One region of the Rothia sp. 27098_8_29 genome, then DNA from elsewhere that is predicted to be linked to it. Evidence: predicted binding sites of a transcription regulator. Region 1 holds the regulator's gene; the other holds the start of a gene.
What was found. The regulator LexA, encoded in region 1, represses DNA repair genes until DNA is damaged. The targets are predictions, from matches to a motif close to TCGAACANNTGTTCGA.
Positions count from the first base shown of each region.

Region 1 (8,367 bases):
CCACTTGCAAACTGCCTACAACCATACCGCAGAATACCCGACAGAAGCAAGGAAATAGACGCAAAACACCATAAAAATTGCGGAGACTCCCCCAGAAAGTCCACAGAAGCACCCACTCTTAAGGACGCATTTACCGAAACAAACGAAATATGAGATTCTAAGACTATGAGCACTGAAAACACGAACTTCCGCTTCACTGCGGAAGAAGAAACCCCCGTACACGGCCACACCGAACTCACCGAAGAGCAGGTCGAAGCCGTCAACGAACAGCTGCGCGACATCGCCGACGTACCCGCCATCGAAATCATCAGCTCCGCAGCCATCCACATGATGAGCGCCGCAGCCGTCAAGTGCGGCCTGGCGGCAGACGAAAACGCCGACGACCTCAAGGACCTCGACGAAGCACGCAAGCTCATCACCGCGCTGGCAGGCCTCGTCACCGCCGCAGCACCCGAAATCGGCTCCCAGCACGCAGCACCCCTGCGCGACGGCCTGCGCACCCTGCAGCTCGCCTTCCGCGAAGCATCCCCCTTCCCGGACGAGCCCGGCAAGGGCCCCGGCGAAAAGCTCACCGGCCCGGTCTACTAAACCGTACCCGGTCTATTCACAGCGAAGCCCCGTCTCCCTCACACTGAGGAAGATGGGGCTTCGTCATATATAAAGCCTGTGCGAGCCTGTGCGGATAAGAAATCTACGCGGGCTAGATAAGCGGACTAACGCGAACCGGCAGCTTTAGCGGGCGCCCAATGTATCAGGAACGGTAGCTTTAGCGGGAACCAGCCGCCTCAAGAGCCTGCTCAAAACTAAAGTTACCCACATACAGCGCCTTACCCAGCACCACGCCCTCCAAACCATAAGGCACCATGGAATGCAGCTTCTCAAGATCAGCCAGCGACGCCACACCACCGGACGCCACCACCCGGCAGGCAGTCTGAGCCAGCACCTCATCCAGCAGCTCCGCACCGGGACCAGCCAGGGAACCGTCCTTGCTCACATCCGTAACGATATAGCGGCGCACGCCCGCACTCTCCAGCCACGCCAGCGCCTCCGCCAGGTCAGGGCCCGACCAGTCGGTACCGCGAGCCACAGTCACCCAGCCCCGCTCAGGGTTATAGCGGGCATCGAGCCCAAGAGCCAGAAGATCAGAATCGGCATAACGAGCCAGAGTGCTTTCAAGCCAGGAAGAATCCGCCAGAGCCGCACTGGTCACGTTCACGCGATCCGGGTTCAGGCTCAGGGCGCGCTCCAGACTCTCAGCATTACGCACACCGCCGCTGACCTGAATACGAACCGGGGCAGAGCTCTGGGCATTCTCGGCACGGACGGCAGCAACCACCTCAGCCAGAACCTCAGTATTCGTGCCGCGACCAAACGCCAAATCAAGGTCAACCAGGTGAATCCAGCGAGCACCAGCCTTCACCCAGGTCAGAGCCGCCTCAACAGGGTCGAGGCGCTGTTCACCACCGGACAGGGTGCCGCCCACCGGGCGCACCGCGTAGCCTTCAGAAATATCAACAGCGGGCAGAAGTTCAAGAACGGGTGCAGACATTAGTTACCTCCCGCAGCAGTAGCGGAGTCGCCAGAAGACAGAGACTCAGAAGACAGGCGACCGGTCACCGCCAGGGACGCAACCCAGCGGCGCATAAACTCCGCCCCCAGCTCGCCAGAACCTACCGGGCAGAACTGCACCGCCGTCAGCGGACCGTTCTCAACCGCCGCGATATAGGCGGGCTCGGTGACAGTCCAAGTCACCGCCGGAGGGGCAATATATTCAATGCTCTGATCAAAAGCCCACTCAAAAACGCCGTGCTCAGATTTGAAGTGAGCCTCGCCCTCAAGATCCTTGAGCAGCGCACTATCGGCGGACGGGCGCAAAGTAGCAACACCGGGAGTTACCTCGCGGGTAGAAAGCTCCACGCCCTCGCCGGGCCACTCCCCCATGCCCTGCACCTGAACCTGCCCCATCTGCGGATGCTCCACCGTAATAGAGTCAAAGAGGCAGCTCAGTGCCGCACCGGCAACCAGCACCGGACGACCGCCGGCAACACGGCGGCCAATCACGCGCTCAGCGTCCTTAGCTTTCAGATCTTCATATGCCTCAAGAGAGCTCGCACCGCCGGTAACCACCATACCGTCAGCCTCACGCAGCTGATCAGGCACAGCAGTCACGATGACCTCCGCCCCCGCATCCTGAAGAAGCTTCACCAGGGCGCCACGAGTTCCGGGTTCACCCAAAACGGCAACCACAGGACGAGCGCTCTGCATGGTTTCAGTTTTGACGGGTGTGGATTCAGCGGGGACAGGCATCGATGCGCTCCTATTTCATAGGCTCAAGAATTCGGTTCAAGCGCTCTAGCTTGAGAGATAGAGGGCTCGGAGTCAAGACATCAGCCTCACGCAGAAGCCAACCACATACGGGTCCGTACTTAGCGCTGAGTCTGAGGAATTTCCAGACGCTGACCGGCATCAACAGAGGTGCTGGTCAACGAGTTCAACTCCATAATACGAACCACAGTATCACGGGTGTCACCCTGCGGATTCACCGCCTGAGCAATATCCCACAGGGTCTCTCCGTGCTTGACCACAACGACGGTTCGAGTCACCGAAGCGTTCTCCACAGAAGCAGAAGCCGCCGGGCCAAAGAAGCTAATAGCACCGAGCACAATCAGCGCCGCCAAGGTCAGCAGAGGCAGACCCTTCAGGAAACCGCGCACAGTGCCAAGACGACGAATAGAAGCGGGAACCGCGCGCAGAAGCTCGCCGCCCTTAGCCAGAAGAGCACTCTTCGCGCCAGGCGCCTGAGCCGCAGAAGATGTCTGAGCAGAAACGGCGGGGGTAGAAACGGCGGGAGCGTGGGCGGGCTGAGCCACCTGCGCAGGACGGGGTGCATGAGCCGCACGAGAAGAGCGAACAGACGGCGAAGACACAGGCACACGAGAACGCCCCTGCGCAGTGCGGGCAGGCGCGGTGCGGGCGGGGTGAAGTACCACCAAACCTGCCGGAAGGTGTGCAGAAGTGCCACGAGAAGCAATAGGTGCTGCAGTAGTCATTGTGGTTCCTTTCTCTCAGCTCGCCCCGGGGTTACCCCGCGGGTCTAGCAATGCCGAGCGATACCCGCTCGGAGGTCCTAGTTGAGTGATAACTATGGAGTGGTGATTGTTAGGCGATAACTATTGGGTAGCTATTCTCTAGTTAGGTCAGAGCGTCGGATGCACCGGGCTGCGCCGGGTTGCACCGGGTTGTCCCGGCTCCCCATCCCCTGCGCTCTCTCTTCACCAGATGCTCCCTAGAGCATCCGAGGTAGAACATGCGAAGAGAGAGGCAGAGGATTCGAATACATTCGAACACTCATTCACTCTCCTCCCCCGAAAGACTCCGGGTCGAATCTTCGAATATTTTTCGAACATCCACCCGTAAATCCTGAATTTCAGGAGAGATTCAAGAGTATATACGAACTCTTGTTCTAAAGTCTAGCAGAGATGTACTAAAAATTTCTTCGAGTTTCGAAGAAAAAATCTAGAATATTTGTTTGAGTTTTTCGGTGTAGTGTTCTACACTGGTGTCAAGAGACGTTCCACACGCTCCTGATGAGTCCTACTCACAGCAGGTTTCTGTACCCGCTACAGCTTGGTTCTGTATCGAATGCAGGTGCTACTGACTGAGTTTTACAGGGCGGAGACGCATACTCGTTGCCTTGCGTATCGCTCCGGTATCGCTCCGGCACGGATAGAATTCCTCCACCCCCTGACGAGATAAGACCCATTTCGGCAGAACCAAAAAATTTTTAGGACACCATCGGAAAACGTGTGAAGCACCCATCCGTGCCCCGACCCGAATACAAAGGCCGGAGTACAGACCGAAGGAAAAGAAATGGCAACAGCACCCCGTCCGGCGCTGACCGCGCGCCAGCAGAAGATTCTTGACGCGATCCGCACCGAGATTGAACAAAAGGGTTACCCGCCGTCCATGCGCCAGATTGGTGACATGGTGGGTCTTGCGTCCCTGTCCTCGGTCACCCACCAGCTCGGTCGCCTCGAGACCATGGGCTACATTCGCCGTGACCCCAAGCTCCCCCGCGCCATTGAGGTGCTGGATGAGAACGGCGTCGGCATCCACGGTAGCGCTTCCTCTTCCCTGCCCGAGCTGCCGAACTTCGAAGTCGGCGATGAAGACCTCGTACCCGTTCCCCTGGTTGGACGAATTGCAGCGGGCGGTCCCATTACTGCTGAGCAGTCCGTGGAGGATGTGCTCGCCCTGCCCCGTCAGCTGGTCGGTAACGGCAAGCTGTTCATGCTCAAGGTCAAGGGCGATTCCATGATTGACGCCGCAATCTGCGACGGCGACTGGGTGGTTGTCCGCGAGCAGCACACCGCAGACAATGGCGATATTGTTGCTGCGCTACTTGACGACGAGGCAACTGTGAAGGTGTTCCGTCAGGTCGACGGCCATACCTGGCTCATGCCGCGCAACTCCAACTACGAGCCGATTATGGGCGACCGCGCAACCGTCATGGGTAAGGTCGTCTCCGTGCTGCGTAGTCTCTAAAAGATGCAGTCTCTAGAGACATAACCGCTAGGCTTTTAGCTCTATATAAAAATCACCCCGGTGACACGTGAATGTTCACGTGTCACCAGGGTGATTTCTATATTTCCAAAGCGGAAGGTGCGGTGCAGCCAGGAATGGAATCCACCCGAGCTAACGCTCAATACTCGCCGAAAGACGAGCCAGCGCGCCAATTACGGCTGCCTTATTCTGGGTCGACCACATCGGCGGCATAGCCTTCATCAAGAAACCGCCGTAACGCTTGGTTGCTACACGAGAATCCAGCACAGCCACCACGCCGCGGTCAGACACCGAACGGATTAGGCGACCGGCGCCCTGCGCCATACGAATCGCCGCGTGGTGAGCAGAAACCGCCATAAAGCCGTTACCGCGGTGACGGTTCACTGCCTCCGTACGAGCCTGCGCAATCGGGTCATCCGGGCGGGGGAACGGGATGCGGTCCATCACCACCAGGCGGCAAGAGTCACCGGGAACGTCCACGCCCTGCCACAGGCTCATCGTGCCGAACAGGCACGAATCGACGTCCTCGCTGAACTCTTCCACCAGAGCCTTGAGCGAAGACTCGCCCTGCAGAAGAATGTTCAGGTCGCTGTGCTCACGCATGTATTCGGCGGCACGCTCGGCGGCACGCTTCGAGGAGAACAGGCCCAGGGCACCGCCTTCCGACGCCTCGCACAGCTCACGCAGACGCTCCAGCTGACCTTCATGCACACCGAATCCCGGAGGTTTCAAATCCCCGGCGACGTACATGATGCCCTGCTTGCGGTAGTCGAAAGGCGAACCTACGTCGATGCTCGTCCAGCGCGGCGCGCCCTCACCCTGCAGTCCCAGGGCACCGGCGGCAACGTCAAAAGAGTCACCCACTGTCAGGGTCGCACTCGTCAGAATCACGGTGCGGTCAGCGAACAGACCGTCACGTAGCTGCAAACCGACGCTCAAGGGGGCGATGTTCAGGGTCGCCGGGTCGGTATCGGAAGCAGCCACATAGCGGCCGTTCTCCCAACCACCCTGACGAGAAATCCACAGCACGTCCTGCTCGCCCGAAGCCTCCAGGATGCGGCTACTCATATCGTGTACCTCAGAGACACGCGAGCGCGCCATCTGCAGGCCGGCGTCAACGTCCTGACCGTCCGGTTTGGTATCGGACAGGGCGGTGCGGGCGGCATCATTGACCGCAGAAATAGCAGTCAAAAGGCGACCGTCCAGGCCCTTCAGCAGGCCTTCGGCAAGACCCTCGAACGCGGTCTCCAAGGTGCCGGCAGCCATTTCCAGTGCGCCGGAATCAGCCTTCGAATGCTTCTTTACGCTACGCGCCGCACGGCGAACCATCGCAACCGTCAAAGAACCAGACACGGCACCGGTCACGCGGTCCACCAGCTCATGAGCCTCATCAATAATGACCGTCTCATGTTCGGGCAGAACCTTCATGCCCTCGAAAGCGTTAATCGCCAGCAGGGCGTGGTTCGTGATGACGATATCAGCTTCAGCGGCACGGCTACGCGCCATCTCGCTAAAGCACTCTTCCACCAGCGGGCAGCGGCGGCCCAGACACTCGGCGGCGCTCACCGATACCTGAGCCCATGCGCGGTCAGAGACGCCGGGCTTCAGCTCGTCACGGTCGCCGGTCTCCGTGCGGTCGGCCCACTCGCGCAGGCGCACCACTTCCTCACCCACGCGGGAGGTCGAAGAAGGCATGTCAAAGAGAGCATCCGGCTCGTCTTCCGGGTAGCCGCCCTCCAGCTTGTGCAGGCAGAGGTAGTTATTGCGGCCCTTGAGCAGAGCCACCTGCGCCTGCGATTCAGGGCGCGGCTCCAGCGCTTGTAGAAGACGCGGAATATCGCGGTTCACGATCTGCGCCTGCAGGGCAAGGGTCGCCGTCGCAACCACAATCGGCTGGTCCGACTCCCCCACCCGCGCCAGGGCAGGAACCAGGTAGCCCAGGGACTTACCGGTACCGGTACCCGCCTGGACCAGCAGGTGACGCTGCAGTTCAAGAGCCTGCGCCACATGCGCCGCCATGGTGCGCTGACCGGCACGATTCTGACCGCCAGTGGCGGCAACCGCCTCATCCAGCAGGGTCAGGGCGTCCTTCGCACCGGGCAGGGTCTCAAGCTCCTGCCCGGTAAATCGGGTGCCGTCGGTTGCCGGTTCGGGTGCAGTTCCCGGGGCGTTTTTAGGCGCGTTGATGCTCTCGGTCACGCTCATCCGCCCTTAGAGAGCCTCAGAGGTAGAGGGCTGCTCGGAAACAGATGCGGTCGCTTCAGCCAGGGCGTGTGCCTCCGCAAGTTCCTCTTCCAGAACCTCCAGCAGGTCGCCCTCCAGCACATACTCGGACAGTTCGGAGGCGACATCCTCACGAACCAGCGCCACCACGAAGGTGCCGTCCGATACGAAATCGGTGCTCTTAATTTCGGCGTCCCACTCGTGCAGGCGCGAAATAATCTCACCGTGCGAGTACGGAATCAGCAGCTTCACCTCAATGGAGGGGCGCGGAATGGTGTCCGCAATCTTCTGCTTCAGCTCCTCAATACCCTCACCGGTACGCGCCGAAACAATCACGTGCTCCGGCTCGCGCTGGCGCATACGCTCCAGCACGAACGGGTCGGCGGCATCCGCCTTATTCAGCACAATGATCTCGGGGATATGGCGGGCGTCGACCTCCGCGATGACCTCGCGGACAGCACGAATCTGCCCCTCCGGGTCCGGGTGCGAAGCATCCACCACGTGCAGGATAACGTCAGCGTCAGCGACCTCTTCCAGGGTGGAGCGGAACGCCTCCACCAGCTGGGTCGGCAGCGAACGCACGAAACCCACCGTGTCAGAGAGGGTGTAGCCGATACCGTCCGGAGTCTGAGCCTTACGGACGGTCGGGTCCAGGGTCGCAAACAGCGCGTTCTCCACGAGCACGCCGGCGTCGGTCAGGCGGTTCAGCAGGGAGGACTTACCCGCGTTCGTGTACCCGGCGATAGCCACCGAAGGCACGCGGTTACGGCGACGGTTCAGACGCTTCGTCTCACGCGCCGGCGCCATCGCAGCAATCTCACGCTTAAGCTTCGCCATGCGAGCGCGCAGGCGGCGGCGGTCCATCTCAATCTTGGTTTCACCGGGACCACGCGAACCGATACCCTCACCGGCTGCGGCGCGGCCACCCGCCTGACGGGACAGGGAGGCACCCCAACCACGCAGACGCGGCAGCATGTACTCCAGCTGAGCCAGCTCAACCTGCGCCTTACCCTCGCGGGACTTAGCGTGCTGAGCGAAAATGTCGAGAATCAGGGCGGTGCGGTCAATGACCTTGACCTTCACGATATCTTCGAGGGCACGACGCTGCGAGGGAGCCAGTTCGGAGTCGACAATGACGGTGTCGGCGCCGGTCGCCTCGACAATGTCCTTGAGTTCCAGCGCCTTACCGGAGCCGAGGAAGGTGCCGGGGTCCGGCTTGAGGCGGCGCTGAACCAGGCCGTCCAGAACCTCGGAACCTGCGGTTTCAGCCAGTGCCGCGAGCTCACGCAGGGAGTTCTCTGCGTCCTCTACGGTGCCTTCAGTCCACAGGCCAGCCAGCACCACGCGCTCCAGGCGCAGCTGGCGGTACTCGACCTCGGTGACGTCTTCAAGTTCGGTGGAGAGGTTCGCGATACGGCGCAGTGCGCGGCGCTCAGCGAGATCTTCCTGGTCACCGTCATATTCGGAGTGCTCGCGCTGAACGTCAGAAATTTCGCGCGCACGAGTATCCAGCACACGGCGGCTATTGTTGCCGTGGGTGCTGGAAGAATTATCGCTGTGATGCGCGGTACCGGCGGCGTC
Region 1 is NZ_JAPWAI010000004.1:18,668-27,034, forward strand. Features, by position in the region: gene O3649_RS06755 (DUF1844 domain-containing protein) at 166-588, shown strand; gene O3649_RS06760 (HisA/HisF-related TIM barrel protein) at 767-1,549, opposite strand; gene O3649_RS06765 (hypothetical protein) at 1,549-2,307, opposite strand; gene O3649_RS06770 (LysM peptidoglycan-binding domain-containing protein) at 2,427-3,050, opposite strand; gene lexA (transcriptional repressor LexA) at 3,871-4,545, shown strand; gene O3649_RS06780 (ATP-dependent DNA helicase) at 4,696-6,768, opposite strand; gene hflX (GTPase HflX) at 6,775-8,367, opposite strand, start outside.

Region 2 (8,367 bases), on a different contig from region 1:
CAAAACCTCACCGGGAGTCAGCGAAGACAGAATCGCCGCCAAATCACCCGAATGCTGAATCGCCGGGCCGGAGGTAATGCGCAGCGGCGCCTCCATCTCTGCCGCAATAATCATCGCGAGAGTGGTCTTACCCAGACCGGGAGGACCCGAAAGCAGCACGTGGTCGGCACTACGGCCACGCATCTTCGAAGCCTCCAGCACCAGGGACAGCTGCTGACGCACACGGCGCTGACCCACAAAGTCATCCAGGGACTTAGGGCGCAGTGCCGCCTCAATCATCTTCTCTTCAGGCTCTTCTTCCATCGCCACCAGGCGCTGGGCGGGAGCTGAAGACGCCTGGGTGCCGGGCACCTGACCGGGAAAATACCCGCCGGAAACCAGGGACGCCGCGGGCTGCGGCTCATAGGGATTCTGGCTCATAGAATTCTTCTTTCACAAAAGTTTGAGTGGGATACATCGAACAGGGCGCACCGTTTAGTGGCGGCCCACCGTGTTCTGAGTACCCAAGGAGGCGAGCACACCGCGCAGAGCCACACCCACCGGCTCAGTCTCTGCGGCAGGGTTGTGCTGCACGTAAGCGTCAATAGCGGCGGAAGCGTCCTTCTCACTCCAGCCCAAGGAGGTGAGAGCGTCAAGCACCTGCGGCTTCCAGACAATGCCCTGACTCAGCGGCAACTCATCAGTCTGGCCATCGCTGAGAATCAGCTTGCCGGCAAGCTCCAGCACAATACGGCGGGCACCCTTCGGACCGATACCGGGAACCTTCGTGAACGCCTTATCGTCACCGGTCGCCACGGCGCGCTCCACCTCAGCGGCAGTGTGAACACTCAACACCGCCAGAGCAATACGCGGACCAATACCGGAAACCGAAAGCATCATATCGAACACTTCACGCTCGGCAGGCTCCGAAAAACCGTACAGAGTCATCGACTCTTCACGCACAATCATGGTGGTCAGCACGGTAGCTTCCTCACCAGTGCGCAGCTTGGAGAGAGTACGCGCAGTAGCGTACACGAGCATGCCGAAACCGTTCACGTTAATCACCGCATGATCAAGGCCCACCTGAGCCACACGACCGGTCAGGGATGCAATCATTTCTCTCCACCTTTCAACACCGCGCCCACAGATTGAGGCTCGCGGCAGTGTGAGGGCACCGGGAACTCCGGCACCCACAGAACGCACTCCCCCAGTTCAACGGGGAGACACTATAAGTATATTAGAATATTTCTTCTGAAATCAAGCATATATTCGAACTTCTTAGCGAATACATGCGAGCCAACAGGAGACGGCACACAAGCCCACGAATGCGCCTCTAGCGGCGAGCACGCGCCTCCGCCTCCATCCAGGCACGCTGCGCCGGAGTCAACGACCCGCCACGGCGAGCCTGCGCCGGGCGTGAACCCTGGTGAGTCTGCGTCTGGGCCGCCATGTTGATACCCGAACCAATACCGCCGCCACGCCAGCCGTGACAGATCGCAATCGCCAGGGCATCGGCAGCATCGGCGGGCTTCGGCATGGAATCCAGCCCCAAAATGCGGGTCACCATACGACCCACGGACGCCTTATCGGCGCGGCCGCTACCGGTCACCGCTGCCTTCACCTCCGAGGGGGTATGGAAGAACACCGGCACGCCGCGCATTGCCGCAGCAGAAATCACCGCGCCTGAAGCGTGTGCCGTACCAATCACCGTGTTCACCTGCTCCTGAGCGAAGATACGCTCAATCGCCAGGGCATCCGGCTTGTAGGTGTCGAGCCAGTGGGAGGCGGCGTTGAAAATCCAGAGAATACGCTGGTCCAGGGACTCCGCCGGGATCGTGCCGGCAACACCCACGTTCACGAAGTGCGCCTTACGGTCGGCGGTCATATCGAGCATGGAGAAGCCGCAGCGGGTCAGACCCGGGTCAACACCCATGATGCGGGTTGCACCCGGCACACGCTCCACGGCGGCGGCGGTACGGTTCTCGCGCATGCTATCGCGTGCGGCAGGTTGAGCGGCGGCCATCATCTCCCCTTTCGACAAACTCCCTATAGAATCTCTAGATTCTAGCCCTTCAGAATCCTAGCACCCGGCACCGGAGCATGCCACGAGCACTGTCATAACGAGCACGCGGTCACCGCGTAAACAGTCACCGTGCGCCCCGCGAAAAGTACCCAGCACATCCCCAAAAAAGCCCCAGACGCTAAGAAGCCACTCCCCCAACCAGCCACCCTACGGCGGCTCGGTTAAAGGAGCGGCTTCTTCAAGCATCAGATATCAGAATCCGAGTGATTACTCAGCTTCCAGCTCTGCCATAACCTCGTCAGAGACGTTAGCGTTCGAGTAGACGTTCTGAACGTCGTCGAGCTCTTCAATAGCGTCTGCCAGCTTCATGAACTTCTTAGCGCCCTCAGCGTCCAGGTCAACCTGCATGGTCGGGCGGAAGACCGGGTCGTCGTTGTTGTACTCCAGGCCAGCCTCGTCCAGTGCCTTACGGATCTCAGGCAGGTCGGTCGCTGCGGACACAACGGTGAAGATATCGCCCTCGTCCAGAACCTCTTCAGCACCTGCATCCAGAACAGCCATCAGAACGTCGTCCTCGGTCAGACCGTCAGTCTTGGTGACCTCAGCAACGCCCTTACGCTCGAAGAGGAACGCAACCGAACCCTGGTCAGCCATGGTGCCGCCGTTACGGGTCACAGCCAGGCGAACCTCAGACGCTGCACGGTTACGGTTATCGGTCAGACACTCAATGTACAGAGCGGTACCCTGCGGGCCGCGTGCTTCGTACATGATTTCGGTGTAGTCAATGGTCTCACCGGTCAGGCCAGCGCCACGCTTGATTGCGCGGTCAATGTTGTCGTTAGGAACGGAGTTCTTCTTCGCCTTCGACACAGCCAGGTCAAGAGCGGGGTTACCAGCAATATCAGCGCCACCCATACGTGCCGCAACTTCAATAGCCTTAATGAACTTCGCGAAAGCCTTCGCGCGCTTAGCGTCGATAGCAGCCTTCTTGTGCTTAGTAGTCGCCCATTTAGAGTGACCGGACATTCGTATCTCCCTTAGTCAAAACCTCCGTGCGGGCACGGCGAAACGTCCCACGCACCGTACTGTACTCACATAACTATACCGTAGCGGAGGCGCACACCACCTCAGAAAGTGCACGCCACCGCCAGGAATAGGCTAGCGGGGGCGAGACGCAGCCGAAACGCGTGCCTTCTCCACCAGCGAGTCGTCAATCGTGTTCGGCGTGAACTCGCCAAACTTACGCTTTGCCGCCTGCTCGATCAGGTAGTCCGAAATCTTCGGGTTCTTCGGCAGCAGCGAACCGTGCAGGTAGGTGCCAATCACGTTGTGCACGCGCGCACCCTCGTACGCATCGGTCACGTTGTTGCCCTCACCCTTGGTGACGGTAGCCAGCGGGGTGCAGCCGGGGCCCAGGTAGGTCAGGCCCGAGTGGTTTTCAAAACCAATCACGGTGCCGAACTCCTCAGACTCCTCAACAATGTTGCCGATCAGGCGGTCATCGCCGCCGACCGTGTGCGCAACAAAAATGCCGATACCCTTCAGCACCTCACCCTCACGGGTGCGGAATTCCTTACCGAACAGCTGGTACAGACCACAAATGACGAGCATCGGCACACCAGCCTCAGCCAGCGAGCGCAACGTGTCACCGTTCGCGTGCAGGTCATCCTGAATCACGGACTGACCCGAGTCCTGACCGCCGCCACCCAGAATAATGTCAACATCTTCCGGGAAAGGCTGACCGGGGTTGTGGTCCAGAATCTGCACGTCAAAGCCGTGCGCCTGCGCGCGACGAGCCAACGCCAGAGTGTTGCCCCAGTCGCCGTAAATGTTCATGTCGAGCGGGTACAGCTGCAGAATACGCAGAGTCTTACCGTTATTGGGGCCGGAGGCGGGGGTGCCCTCAAAAGTGTGAGTTGCCGTCATTAGGAAACCCTCTCAACGTCAGTGATCTTTGCGAGCTCTTCACGCAGAGCCAGCATTGCGGTGTAGGTGCAGAAAATACGCATGGGCGCGTTACCGCTGGAGGCGATGAAGCCCTTGAGCGCATCGGCAAGGTTCTCGTTGACCTTGTCAACCTTCACGCCGTCATGCTCCAGGCGCAGCGCCATATCCCAGGCACGCACACCCGAAACCATCTGCACGCCGGTCTTCTGCAAGCTGTCGAAGTCAACATCCCACAGCCAGGACACGTCACGGCCGTCAGCGTACTGGTCGTTAATCGTGATCATGGTGGCGTAGTCGTCAGCGTTCGCGCTCGCCAGGGACAGGCGGAAACCGCTCGGGTTCTTCACGAGTAGCAGCTGCAGCGGGCGGCCGTTCACGTTCAGGGTCTCACCGCGACCGAAGGCGGGGGTAATCTTCGCCAGCTCCGCAATGAGCTTATCTTCGTTGAGCTTCTCCCCCATGACGGCGCGGGTCAGCGCCATAGCTCCAGCCGCGTTGAAGATGTTGTAAATGCCGTAGAGGTTGATCTCGCCGACTCGCTCCACACCCGCCAGGTCGAACGTAGCGGAGGTGCCGGAGAACGCGGTCAGGGTGACGTCAGCGTCGGGCAGGGTTGCCTTCGCGACGGTGCCGCCGCGCATCTCATCATCCGAGGGGAAGTACGAGCGCAGGGACTCATCCAGGCCGTAATACTTGACGGTCACGCCAGGCTGCACGTTCTCAGCGAGGGAGCGAATGCGCGGGTCCTCACGGTTGAGCACCACGGTGCCGGTCGTTGCGGAGGCGACGGTCGCCAGCATGCGGCGGGTCGTGTCAATCTCACCGAAGCGGTCCAGCTGGTCACGCAGAACGTTCAGCAGCAGAGCGTAGTCGGGCTTGACGGCCTTCACGAAGTGCACGGCGTGCGCCTCATCCAGCTCAAGCACAGCAATATCAGCGTCAAGCTTGCCGCCGAGGGTCATCTCGCCCAGCAGTGCCGCGGCGACACCGCGCACAAAGTTCGAACCGGTGCGGTTAGTGAAAACCTTCAGACCCTGAGCTTCAAGCAGCTGCACAGCCATCTTCGTGGTGGTGGTCTTACCGTTCGTGCCGGAGACAACAACCACGCCGTAGGGCAGCTTCGCGAGCTCTTCAGCAACGAAGTCGGGGTGCAATTTTTCCATGACAAGGCCGGGGAAGGCGGAGCCGCCGCCGCGAAGCTTAGTCGCGGCGCGTACGCCCTGGCCGAGAAGACGAATGAGGGGTTTGGACATGCTTACCATTTTAGTACACGCACGCCAGCGGCTGAATGGTGCGCCCGGCTCGTTCGCTCATGCCGGACGGGGCGGGGTTACTGGGGTTTTGGCGCAGGGGGTTTGGTGCGAGGGTTTTGGTGCGGGGCTCCGGCTAGAGCGGAGCGCCGGGGGTATTAGAACAGCGAGCCCGCTTAGAACAGAGAACCCTGCACCCTCACCCGCGTGAACTCCTGCGCCGGCTCCACGAGCACGTTCCGCCACGCGGCAGTATTCACCAGGAACGCCGCGTCAGCATCGCCGGTGTGGGCGCTCAAAAACTGACCCGCCGCACCCGTACAGAAGAAACCAGCCGCCCCGCTCTCCAGACCAGAATCACCCAAACCAGGATCACAGGGCGCCAGCGGTTCGGGCGACTGTGCCCGCAGAGCCGCATACGGGCGGTTCATGGCGAGCGACGGAATCCACGGCTCATCCAGGGCGGTAAGCGGCACCTCCGGCTCGGTACACGCCAGCTCGGCGAGCGCTTCGCGGGCGCGGGTAACCGCCTCCTGATGGGCAACACGAAGCTGCGCGCCGGGCAGCGGGTTCGTCCAGGCGCGGTACTTGCTCGCCACCTGCTTGACCTGCGGAATCTTCGCGAGGGCGGTCACGGCGTCCTCGGCGCGGCGAATGGCAAGGCCGTCGGGTGCGAGCGCAATGTAGGTGGCGGTGGCGACCGCCTGCTCATCCAGGCGGCGCGGGGTCGAATGCAGGGAGCTCGTGCCGACCTTGTGCGTACCGTCGGGGAAGGTCGCGATGTAGAGGCGATGCTCCAGCATAGCGTAGGCGCGCATGGATTCGGTGAGCGTTCCGGGGTACAGGTGCGCGCTGTGCAGGGCGGTAAATTCGTCGCGAGCGGTGCAGCGCGGGCACTGCTGACCACGCTGGATGCGGGTACCTTCGGGGCAGGGTACGCGGCGGATTCCCGCGGAGGCTCCCCCGGATTCGGAGGCGGATTCGGGGGCGGCGTCATTGCTCGTGCCGGTGGTGTATCCGGCGCAGTAGCGGTAGAGTTCCCCCTCGCTATCGCGCGGAATGCGCAACCCCAGGTAGGCGCCGGGGGTCAACGGAATCTGGATGCGAACCCCGCTCGGAACGCCAGGCTGCGCGGGGTTGCTTTCCTGGTTAGGAGCGCTCTCCCCTGTCATATGGGGTGCCCCTGCCACTTGAGATGCCCGGTTTTGAGCTCCTTCAGCGACCCCGCCGGGCACGACCGGTTCCACCTCAATGAGCGGGCGGCGGTTGGACCAGCGGATCTGCCTCCAGATGAGCAGCTGCGGCGCGCCTACAGAATCACCGGCGGCGGGCGCAGCAGCAAACTCATCAAAAGCAGTCTCAAGCAGGTTGGGGTAGTCCATAGCATTCCACTCTAGCGGGTCTGGTACATCTAGTGCTGGCAAATCTAGCGGGTCTGGCGGGTTCGTGGCACGACCGGCGGGCTCACCCTAGACGTTCCGCAGATTCCCGGCGCGCTCGCCCCCACCCGCATCCGTCACGCGCATCCGCAGAACGCAAAAAGAGGCCAGCGTCCTTCACGCTGATCCGCACCCCCGCAGTGTTGCCGTGCGTTCACGCACGACGGGGTGGGTTCTCAGCTGAGGCGCTGACCTCTGTGGTTGAGGCAGGGCGCTTACCCTGCCAAGCCCGAAAGCGATCGGTGACCGCTATTTTTCGGTGAGCTATGCGGTGTTCATGGAAGCCGGAAGCTTCCCCGCAGCGTCGCTGCATTTAAAACTTTGCCATATCCAATGGACATAACATCATTCAAATACGCATCGACTGCCTAATCTACGCATTTATGAAGCAAGTTTTTTCTGCACTGGTTGGCAAATTGAAGGAACTAGTGCAGATTTTCAAACTCACCAAGCTGTCTAGCTGAGGCGGGCAAACCCCTCCGCAATAGCCACACGCATATCGTCCAGCGTGCGGGACATGGTCTTGGTGTGAGCGATAATCGGCAGGAAATTCGTATCCCCACTCCAGCGCGGCAGAATGTGCTGATGCAGGTGATCAGCAATGCCCGCGCCGCCAACCTTGCCCTGATTAATGCCAATGTTGAAGCCGTCATTATGCGACACCTCGCGCAGAACCTTCATGGCGAGCTGGGTCAGCTGCGCAATCTCCATGGTTTCAGCCTCGGTCGCATCATCGTAGAACGGGATGTGACGATACGGGCAGACCAGCAGGTGCCCGGGGTTGTACGGGTAGAGGTTGAGAATCACGAAGGCATGCTCGCCGCGGTGCACAATCAGCGACTCCTCGTCACTGCGGCTGGGCGCGGTGCAGAAGGGGCAGGTCTTCTCGGTATAGTCCTTCTGGCCACCGCTCACGTAGGCGGTGCGGTGAGGGGTCCACAGGCGCTGGAACTGATCCGGTGCGCCGGGCAGCTCGAAGGAATCCTGCACCGAGGCTGCGGTGCCATGCTCGGGGGTCGTGTTCTCGCTCATAGTCCCATTCTATAGCCCGCACGCGGCAACGGGAACGCCCCGTCCGTCATGCGTGCCAGATATGAGATAACTCCCCCGGCAGCGCGCTTAGCTGTGCTGCTTTTCCAGGTGAATGATGCGGGTCGCACCCTCATAGGTCATGGGGAAGCTCAGCACGCCGTTCTCCATGGTGAATTCCTTGGTTTCCTTATCGGAGGCGTAGGGTGCGCGGGCCAGCTTCGCACGATCCACGTGCGAAACGTAGCTGAAGCTGCCGGTCTTCGCCTCGAAAGTGCCAACCCAGAAGGGGGTTGCCAGCTCTTCGTGGTTCAGGTGGTAGGTGACCTCGATAATGCCGTCGTGAATGACTGCGTCCATGTAGTTCTCGAGATTGGTAGAGTCCTGCTGAACCCAGGTGCCGTCAGCGCTTGCAGTCGAACGCGTTGCGAGCACGGAAGAAGGCACAGCCGTCACGGCGGATGCGGCAGGCTCCTGGTTGCTCGTGCTATCCGGCGCGGGGGTCTCAGTGGGCTGGGTCGCGGTCGGGTGAATCGACGGGTCATGCGAGGTAATAGCCGCCGCCTTAATTCCGGTGCTGTCGTCGCCGGGGGCGGGAACGGCGCTGGGCTCGACGGTTTCAAAAGCTGCGGGGTCAACAACCGCACTTGCGGAGGCGTTATTCGGTGCGGGTGCACACGCGGTGAGAGAGAGCGCGCCG
Region 2 is NZ_JAPWAI010000001.1:760,547-768,913, reverse strand. Features, by position in the region: gene ruvB (Holliday junction branch migration DNA helicase RuvB) at 1-303, opposite strand, end outside; gene ruvA (Holliday junction branch migration protein RuvA) at 475-1,095, opposite strand; gene ruvC (crossover junction endodeoxyribonuclease RuvC) at 1,313-1,969, opposite strand; gene O3649_RS02995 (YebC/PmpR family DNA-binding transcriptional regulator) at 2,270-3,028, opposite strand; gene O3649_RS02990 (type 1 glutamine amidotransferase) at 3,161-3,928, opposite strand; gene O3649_RS02985 (Mur ligase family protein) at 3,928-5,211, opposite strand; gene O3649_RS02980 (hypothetical protein) at 5,376-6,581, opposite strand; gene O3649_RS02975 (HIT domain-containing protein) at 7,095-7,670, opposite strand; gene O3649_RS02970 (aspartate ammonia-lyase) at 7,758-8,367, opposite strand, start outside.
Region 2: ruvA (Holliday junction branch migration protein RuvA) is a predicted target of LexA. The motif match lies at 1,237-1,252, and genes of this name have one in related genera.